Regions from separate parts of the Pseudomonas sp. MT92 genome, predicted to be linked through region 1. Evidence: riboswitches for the same ligand, from Rfam matches in the RefSeq annotation. Region 1 holds a riboswitch; the other holds the start of a gene.
The links. A riboswitch is a leader RNA that binds a small molecule or an ion and turns the genes downstream of it on or off. The one in region 1 is predicted to bind cobalamin.
Positions count from the first base shown of each region.

Region 2: another riboswitch for cobalamin. It lies ahead of cobW (cobalamin biosynthesis protein CobW); the one in region 1 lies ahead of cobO (cob(I)yrinic acid a,c-diamide adenosyltransferase).

Region 1 is NZ_JBXAFA010000008.1:286,218-290,629, forward strand. It holds gene AC1Q6D_RS17380 (O-methyltransferase) at 1-354, shown strand, start outside; gene AC1Q6D_RS17385 (PQQ-dependent sugar dehydrogenase) at 463-1,776, opposite strand; gene AC1Q6D_RS17390 (hypothetical protein) at 1,844-2,428, opposite strand; cobalamin riboswitch at 2,581-2,812, shown strand; gene cobO (cob(I)yrinic acid a,c-diamide adenosyltransferase) at 2,895-3,506, shown strand; gene AC1Q6D_RS17400 (cobyrinic acid a,c-diamide synthase CobB) at 3,517-4,412, shown strand, end outside.
Region 2 is NZ_JBXAFA010000022.1:11,840-16,251, forward strand. It holds gene cobN (cobaltochelatase subunit CobN) at 1-1,445, opposite strand, end outside; gene cobW (cobalamin biosynthesis protein CobW) at 1,449-2,516, opposite strand; cobalamin riboswitch at 2,615-2,826, opposite strand; cobalamin riboswitch at 2,948-3,173, shown strand; gene AC1Q6D_RS29975 (CbtB domain-containing protein) at 3,294-3,488, shown strand; gene AC1Q6D_RS29980 (CbtA family protein) at 3,500-4,204, shown strand; gene AC1Q6D_RS29985 (cobalamin biosynthesis protein) at 4,201-4,412, shown strand, end outside.

The DNA of each region.
Region 1 (4,412 bases):
TACTGGCGGGAAGCCGGCCTGGCCGAGCGTATTGATCTGCGTTTGGCACCCGCGCTGGAGACCCTGGCCGAACTGGAGAGGCAAGGGCAGGGCGGGCAATTCGATCTGGTCTTCATCGACGCCGACAAGGCCAATTATCCCACCTACCTTGAACACGCGCTGCGGCTGCTGCGGGTGGGTGGATTGGCGGTGTTCGATAACACGCTGTGGAGCGGGCGGGTACTGGAAGAGCGTCCGCTGAGCGCAGACACCCGAGCCATCCAGGCGCTCAACGGTGCCTTGAAGGATGACTCGCGCTTGGACCTGTCGATGTTGCCGTTGGGCGATGGGCTCACGCTCTGCCGCAAACGGTGATTCTTGCGGGGGCGGTCTTGCCCGCCATAGCGGCAGTTCAGGCAGCATCGATATTGCAAGGGCCGGCCCTATCGCGGGCAAGCCCGCTCCCACAGGTTTGATGTGTACTTATTTGACTGCTGAAACCCGCCAAACCTTGTTCCCTACATCGTCCGCCACCAACAAGGCGCCTTGCTGATCTATCACCACGCCCACTGGCCGGCCCATGGCTTTTTCTTGGTCATTGAGAAAACCCGTGAGCACATCCACCGGCTGCCCGCTTGGTTTGCCGGCGTCGAACGGCACGAATATCACTTTGTAGCCACTGTGCGGCTTGCGGTTCCATGAGCCGTGCTGGCCAACGAAGGCGCCCTGGGTGAATGGCGCCGGCAACCGGCTGCCTTCGGCGAACGTCAGTCCCAGGGAAGCGGTGTGCGGGCCGACCGCATAGTCTGGCGCGATAGCCTTGGCCACCATGTCCGGGTTTTGCGGCTCGACGCGAACGTCGACGTGCTGGCCGTAATAGCTGAATGGCCAGCCATAGAACGCGCCGTCCTTGACCGAGGTGATGTAGTCCGGCACCAGATCGCTGCCGATTTCATCGCGCTCATTGACCGCCGTCCACAGTGCCCCGCTTTGCGGCTCCCAGGACAGGCCATTGGGGTTGCGCAAGCCTGAGGCAAAGATCCGGTGGTTGCCTGTGGCGCGGTCCACTTCCCAGATCGCCGCGCGGCCTTCTTCCTTGTCCAGGCCGTTTTCGGCAACGTTGCTGTTCGAACCCACCGTGACATACAGCTTGCTGCCGTCCTTGCTGGCGATGACGTTTTTGGTCCAGTGGTGATTCAGCGTGCCGCCGGGCAGGTCGAGTACTTTGATCGGTTGCGACTTGATCGCTGTATCGCCGTTTTCATAGTGAAAACGCAGCAATTGATCGGTGTCGGCGATGTACAGGTCATTGCCGACCAGCGCCATGCCGAAGGGGGAGTTCAGGTTTTCCAGAAACGCCGTGCGGGTTTCCGCGATGCCGTCGTGGTCCTGGTCGCGCAGCAGGGTGATGCGATTGGCGCTCGGCACGCCCGCGCCGGCGCGCCCCATGACTTTCTTCATGACCCATCCGCGTATGCCTGTCCCGTCATCGGGTTTGGGCGGTGCATTGGTTTCGGCCACCAGCACGTCGCCATTGGGCAGCACATAGAGCCAGCGCGGGTGGTCGAGGTTCTCGGCGAACGCGGCTACTTGGGTACCGGCAGCGGCGACGGGTTTGGCGCCCTCCGGCCAGCCGATCGCCGGGGCGATGTTGACCGTCGGAATCAACGTCTTGTTGGGTTCTGGGAGCCTGGGTGACGGGCCGGTGCCGTCGGAGACTTGCAGGCTGGAGGTTTCACCGCAAGCGGCGAGTCCTCCGGCGAGCGCGATAGCGAGTACGAGTTGGGGCTTGCGCATACTGATCTTCCCTATGAATGCAGTGACCTGATCAGTAGAGAAGTTACGTCGCGCGATGGTTCAACCGTTAGCCGCGAGCTTCCTTGAACAGCACGGCAATGCCGGGATGATAGTGACCTCCTTCGTTGTGCAACTTGCGGTAGGCGTAGGGGAAATACCAGGCGACGGCGCAGGTGTGCTCCTTTTGCAGGTCGTCGACCATGTCCTGCAATTCTTCCGGGGTGGCGCCATGTTGGGTTTTCTGCGGTGCCACAAACAGGCAGCCGAGTCTCAGGTCGCTGGCGTAGCTGACGCGTTTGGCCTCGCTGGTGATATCGAGCAGGGCCTGGGTCAGGTTCAGGCTGTTCACCCGTGGCCAGCGTTGTGTGGCTTGAATCCAGGCGCGAGCTTCGGGTGTGGCGATAAACAAGTCGGCACGACCGTTGCGTTCGCCTTCATCGATTTGTTTGCGGGTGGGCGATTGTTGCAGGGTGACCATTTCGGCCATCCAGGCAGCGGCGGAAAGCAGGCCGAGATTGGCTTTTTCGTCGAGCCAGTAAGGCGTTTCGTTATCGCCGCGTACGGCGTTGTAGCGGTCGATACAGTCAAACCAGCGCTCCAGCACCGGGCGCAGGAATTCCAGTTGCGGATTGCTGATGATCATGCCTTGCATGGGGCTCACCCTTGTTATTGTGATGTGGGGTTGTGGCTCTTTGATATCATTGCTTGAAGTGTGGCACAAGATTGGCGTCAGTTTATTGATCAATGGCAGTTATTCGCGCGCGTACCCCGTCTTCAATTGACGCTCCACCCCCAACCCTCTAACCTTCGCGGCTTGTTTCAGGTGCTCTGTGACTTGGGTCGACAGAGTGAAACAGGGAAGCCGGTGAGCAGGTCCTTCAATGCGTGAAGGCCTTCGATCCCGGCGCTGCCCCCGCAACGGTAAATGAGTGAAAGCTGCGCCTTGAGCCACTGCGTCGTCATCGATGCGGGAAGGCGCGCAGCCAGGCCAACGCCGCTCATGAGCCCGGAGACCGGCCTGATCCATTCAAGCGGCATCACGGTGGGCGATGCCAGGCTTCTTGCCGTCTGTTCTTGTGCCTGCCCGCCGTTATCCTGCCTCAACGGAGAGCTCTCCCATGACTGATACCCCTGATCGTGACGAACGTCATCTGGCGCGCATGTTGCGCAAAAAAGCCGTAATCGATGAACGCATCGCCAACTCCCCGAATGAATGCGGCCTGCTGCTGGTGCTGACCGGCAACGGCAAGGGCAAGAGCAGCTCGGCGTTCGGCATGCTGGCCCGCTCGATGGGCCATGGCATGCAGTGCGGTGTGGTGCAGTTCATCAAGGGGCGCAACAGCACGGGTGAAGAGCTGTTCTTCCGGCGCTTCCCGGAACAGGTGCGTTTTCATGTGATGGGCGAAGGCTTTACCTGGGAAACCCAGGATCGTCAGCGCGACATCGCCGCCGCCGAAGCCGCGTGGGAAGTGTCCCGTGAATTGCTGCGCGATCCATCCATCGGCCTGGTGGTGCTCGATGAGTTGAACATCGCCCTCAAGCACGGTTACCTCGATCTGGATCGGGTGCTCAGTGATTTGCAGGCTCGCCCGCCAATGCAGCACGTGGTGGTCACCGGTCGTGGCGCCAAGCCTGAGATGATCGAGCTGGCCGACACCGTCACTGAAATGGGCATGATCAAGCACGCCTTTCAGGCCGGTATCAAGGCGCAGAAAGGCGTCGAGTTGTGAGTCGCACGGTATGAATAGCCCTCGTCAATGCCCGGCGGTACTGATTGCCGCGCCGGCCTCCGGTCAGGGCAAGACCACCGTCACCGCCGCGCTGGCCCGTTTGCATCGCAATCAGGGCCGCAAGGTTCGTGTGTTCAAATGTGGCCCGGACTTTCTCGATCCGATGATTCTGGAGCGCGCCAGCGGTGCGCCGGTGTATCAGCTGGACATGTGGATGGTCGGCGAGCAGGAGAGTCGTCGGCTGTTGTGGGAGGCCGCGGGCGAAGCGGACCTGATCCTCATCGAAGGTGTCATGGGGCTGTTCGACGGTACGCCATCCAGTGCTGACCTGGCGCGGCACTTCGGCGTGCCGGTGCTGGGCGTGATCGACGGCACCGCCATGGCCCAGACCTTTGGTGCCCTGGCCCTGGGGCTGGCGCGCTACCAACCCGACCTGCCGTTTGCCGGTGTCCTGGCCAACCGCGTGGGCACCCTGCGTCACGCGCAGTTGCTTGAAGGCAGCCTGACCGAAGGCCTGCGTTGGTATGGTGCGTTGTCCCGCGAAACCGCCATCGAATTGCCGAGTCGTCACCTTGGCCTGGTGCAGGCCAGTGAGTTGAACGATCTCGATCTTCGCCTCGATGCGGCGGCCGAAGCCCTGGCCAGCAGTTGCGAGGTGGCGCTTCCGCCGGCCGTGGAATTCGCAGCCCCGGATGTGATCGCTGCCGAACCCTTGCTGGCGGGTGTGCGCATTGCCGTGGCCCGTGATGAAGCGTTTGCCTTTACCTATGGCGCCAGCCTGGATTTGTTGCGGGCCATGGGCGCCGAGTTGTCGTTCTTTTCACCGATGCGTGACAGTCGGCTACCCGAGGCAGACAGCCTCTATCTGCCGGGCGGTTACCCGGAATTGCATCATGTGGCGTTGTC
Region 2 (4,412 bases), on a different contig from region 1:
TCGGGTGCACCCCAGCGTTGTAGCACCGCCTGGCGGTTGGCTTCGGGCAGCGCGTTGAACATCTGCAGGTAGTCGTCCATGGCCAGGCTTTGCTGGCACGGGCGCTGGTCGAGGGTGTCAAGATCATTGCTGACGCCGCCGAGCAGTTGCTGGATCAACGCGGTGCCGCTGTCCGGCAACGGCGCCGGCAATGGATAACCTTCGGCCTGCAGTGCACGGAGGATATTCAGTGCCGCAGCCGGGGTGTCGAGGCCGACGCCATTACCGATACGCCCGTCGCGGGTCGGGTAATTGGCGAGAATCAGCGCGACGCGTTTTTCGGCATTCGGCAACCGCGCCAGATCAATCCAGCGCCGCGCCAGTTCGGCGACAAAGTCCATGCGTTCCGGTTGCGCGCGGTAGCAGACCACATCGGACTGACTGCGCTCACTGCGCCAGGCCAGGTCCTTGAAGCTGATCGGTCGGCTGATGATTCGCCCGTCCAGTTCCGGCAGGGCGATATGCATCGCCAGATCACGCGGGCCGAGCCCTTGTTCGCTGGCGCGCCATCCCGGTTCGTTATCCTGGGCGCAAATTGCCTGGATCACCGGGATATTGCGGCGAAACGGACGCAAATGCGGAGCTTCAGGACTCGATTGGGCGAAACCGGTGGTGTTGAGAATCACCGAGGCGCAGACCTCGTCCAGCCAGTCCTCGACCACCGACAGGCAGCCGGGTTCTTTCAGACTGGCCAGGGCGATAGGCAACGGATTCAACCCCGCTGCCTGCAAACGCTGACAGAAGACGTCGATGAAAGCGGTGTTCGCCGCCTGCAAGTGCGAGCGGTAGAACAGCACCGCCGCCACCGGTTGATCGGTCCGCCATTCGGCTTGCCAATCACTCAGTTGCGCAGGACTTTTGTGTGGGTGGTAGATCGCTGTGCGCGGCAAGGCTTGTGGCTCGGACCAGGCGTAATCACGGCCCAGCCAGCGATTGGCCAGGCAGCGAAAAAAGCCCAGGGCATTGCCCATGCCACCCTGACGCAAATACTGCCAGAGTCTGTCGCGGTCCTCAGCACCCACGGTGCTAAGGTCGCTGAGCTCCGGGTCCGGACGATCGTCACCCGGCACCAGAATCAGCTGCACCCCGCGCCGGGAAAGCTCTACCAAGCGCTCCACGCCATAACGCCAATAGGCGATGCCGCCGTGCAGCGAGATCAGAATGACCTTGGCGTGGCGCAGCACTTCGTCGACGTACAAATCGACCGAAGCGTGATTCTGCACCTGCATCGGGTTGGCCAGGCGCACGCTCGGGTAATCGTCAGGCAACTGCTGGGCCGCTTCGGCGAGCAGCGCCAGGCTGGAATCGCCGCTGCACAGGATCACCAGCTCGGCGGGAGTTTGTCCAAGGTCGGCAATGTTGTCGTCCGACACGAAACCGCCGGGCTGGGTCCTGAGCAGGTGCATGGCTTATACGCTGAGCGCGGCGCGCAATTGCGTTTCGAGCAGCTCGGCGTCCAGCGCCTGGCCGATCAACACCAGACGTGTGGTGCGTTCTTCTTCGCGCCCCCACTGACGGTCGAAGTGCTTGTCGAAACGAGTACCCACGCCCTGGATCAAAAGGCGCATCGGTTTGTTCGGGATCGCCGCGAAGCCCTTGACCCGCAGGATGCTGTGCTCCACCACCAATTGCGTCAGCGCGTCCATCAGCAAGCTCTCGTCAGAGGCTGGCAGTTCGATGGAGATGGAGTCGAAAGCGTCGTGATCGTGGTCGTCGTGATCATCATCGTCGTGGTGATGATCGTGATGGCTGTGGCGGCTGTCGATGTGTTCTTCGGAACCGGCGCCCAGGCCGATCAGAACGTCCAGTGGCAGGCGACCGCTGCTGGCTTCAATGACTTTCACCGCAGGCGGCAACTCTTCAGCGACTTCCAGGCGCACGCGGGCCAGGTCTTCCGGGCTGATCAGGTCAGCTTTGTTGAGGATCACCAGGTCGGCACTGGACAACTGATCGGCGAACAGCTCGTGCAGCGGCGATTCGTGGTCCAGGTTCGGGTCAAGTTTGCGCTGGGCGTCCACCTGATCCGGGAACGCGGCGAAGGTGCCGGCGGCCACGGCCGGGCTATCGACCACGGTGATCACCGCGTCAACGGTGCAGGCGCTGCGGATTTCCGGCCACTGGAAGGCCTGGACCAGCGGCTTTGGCAGCGCCAGGCCGGAGGTTTCGATGAGGATGTGGTCGAGATCGCCGCGACGGGCAACCAGTTCGCGCATCACCGGGAAGAACTCTTCCTGAACGGTGCAACACAGGCAGCCGTTGGCCAGTTCGTAGACGCGGCCATTGGCTTCTTCTTCGGTACAGCCGATGGAGCACTGCTTGAGGATTTCACCGTCGATACCCAGCTCGCCGAACTCGTTGACGATCACCGCGATGCGACGCCCTTGAGCGTTGTCGAGCATGTGCCGCAGCAAGGTGGTTTTGCCCGAGCCGAGGAAGCCGGTAACGATGGTGACGGGGAGTTTGGCCAGTGTTTTCATCGGATGCCCTTTGGCAAGGTGGCGGGCATACGGGACGAGAACCGGCAACGCCTGTGCGCGCCGGAAGCGTTCGCCACCGGATCACCCCGCCCGGTTGTAGTGAGAATCTGTTCGAGGCAGGTCTCCTGGCTGACGGCGTGCCAGTCGCTTGACTGGCGTTGGCTGCGCCTTCCCGCGGGCTCAGGACCTGAGCGTGCAGTGGCGTGGCAGCGAACATCACCGTTCACAGTTGCGGGGGCAGCCGCGGCATCGACCGCGTTCCCTTCTTAGCTTCGGCAAACGCCGAAGAACCTCGAAAGCGCAAGGCTACGCATCGTATTGGGGCGGGTCAATGTTCATGCTGAGTTCTACAGTGCCTGCTCGCGAATCAAGCAACTCAGTCCCGAGTTGAGAACACTTGCCAATTGACGCCCCACCTCTGCCCATGCTCTCCTACACGCCTTGTTACGGGTGCCCTTCACAGGGTGAAACGGGAAACCGGTGAATCATGTGCTTTACTCTAAAGCCATGTCAGTCCGGTGCTGCCCCCGCAACGGTAAGCGAGCGAAGCGTCAGATCCACTGTGCCAGTGCGGCATGGGAAGGTGATGCTTGCAGGTTCAGGCGATAGCCAGCACCCCTCGTGAGCCCGGAGACCGGCCCGCAACACAAAGTGAACCTTACAATCACTGAATGACAAACCCGCGGTGGGCGGGCGCTGTTCGAACCTCTGCGCGCTCGCTCGTGCAGGGATTTGCATGCGCTCCCATTCCCCGCTGACAGAACTGAGGGAAGCGCCATGTCGATTATCAGCAGCACCGGCCACAGCACCACCACCAGCAGCACCACAACCCTGACTCAACGCCTGACCGCCGCCGTGTGTGCGTCGATCCTCGGTGCGTGCCTGGTGTATTTCGCCGGTTTCTCGCACATCGAGGCGGTTCACAACGCCGCTCACGATACCCGTCACAGCGCTGCCTTCCCGTGCCATTGAGACCTGTCGACATGATCAAGCGTATCGCGCAAACCGCGGGGTTCACGGGGCTGCTGGCCGCCCTGCTGCTGACCCTGCTGCAAAGCTTCTGGGTCGCTCCGCTGATTCTGCAGGCCGAAACCTACGAAAAATCCGAACCCGCTGCTGTTGAAGTCCATGAACATGCCGCTGGCGTCGCCGCTCACACCCACGATGCCGAAGCCTGGGAGCCGGAAAACGGCTGGCAGCGCGTGTTGTCGACCACCGGCGGCAATCTGGTGGTGGCTGTCGGTTTCGCCCTGATGCTCGCCGGCCTGTACACCTTGCGCGCGCCGACCAAAACCTCTCAGGGGTTGCTCTGGGGCCTGGCCGGTTACGCGACCTTCGTGCTCGCGCCGACCCTTGGCCTGCCGCCGGAACTGCCAGGCACCGCCGCTGCCGACCTGGCGCAACGGCAGACCTGGTGGATTGGCACCGCCGCTTCAACCGCTGTCGGCATCGCGCTGATCGCGTTCAGCCGTCACTGGCTGATGAAAGTCCTCGGTGCAGCCATCATTGCCGTCCCTCATGTGATTGGCGCGCCGCAGCCGGACGTGCACTCGATGCTGGCACCGCAAGCACTGGAAACCCAATTCAAAATCGCTTCGCAGCTGACCAATGTCGCGTTCTGGCTGGCCCTGGGCCTGATCAGCGCCTGGCTGTTCCGCCGCAAGAGCGATGGCCAATACCACGCATGACCGATACCGGCACAGCGCCGACCCTGGTGGTCGGCCTGGGCTGCCAACGGGGCTGCCCCGTCACCACGTTACGGGCGTTGCTCGATCAGGCGTTGCAAGCGCACCAGATCGAATTGCATCAGATCAAGGCCCTGGCCAGTATCGATTTGAAGCGAGATGAGCCGGCCCTTGTCGAGCTGGCCGAGCAACTCGCGCTGCCACTGACGTA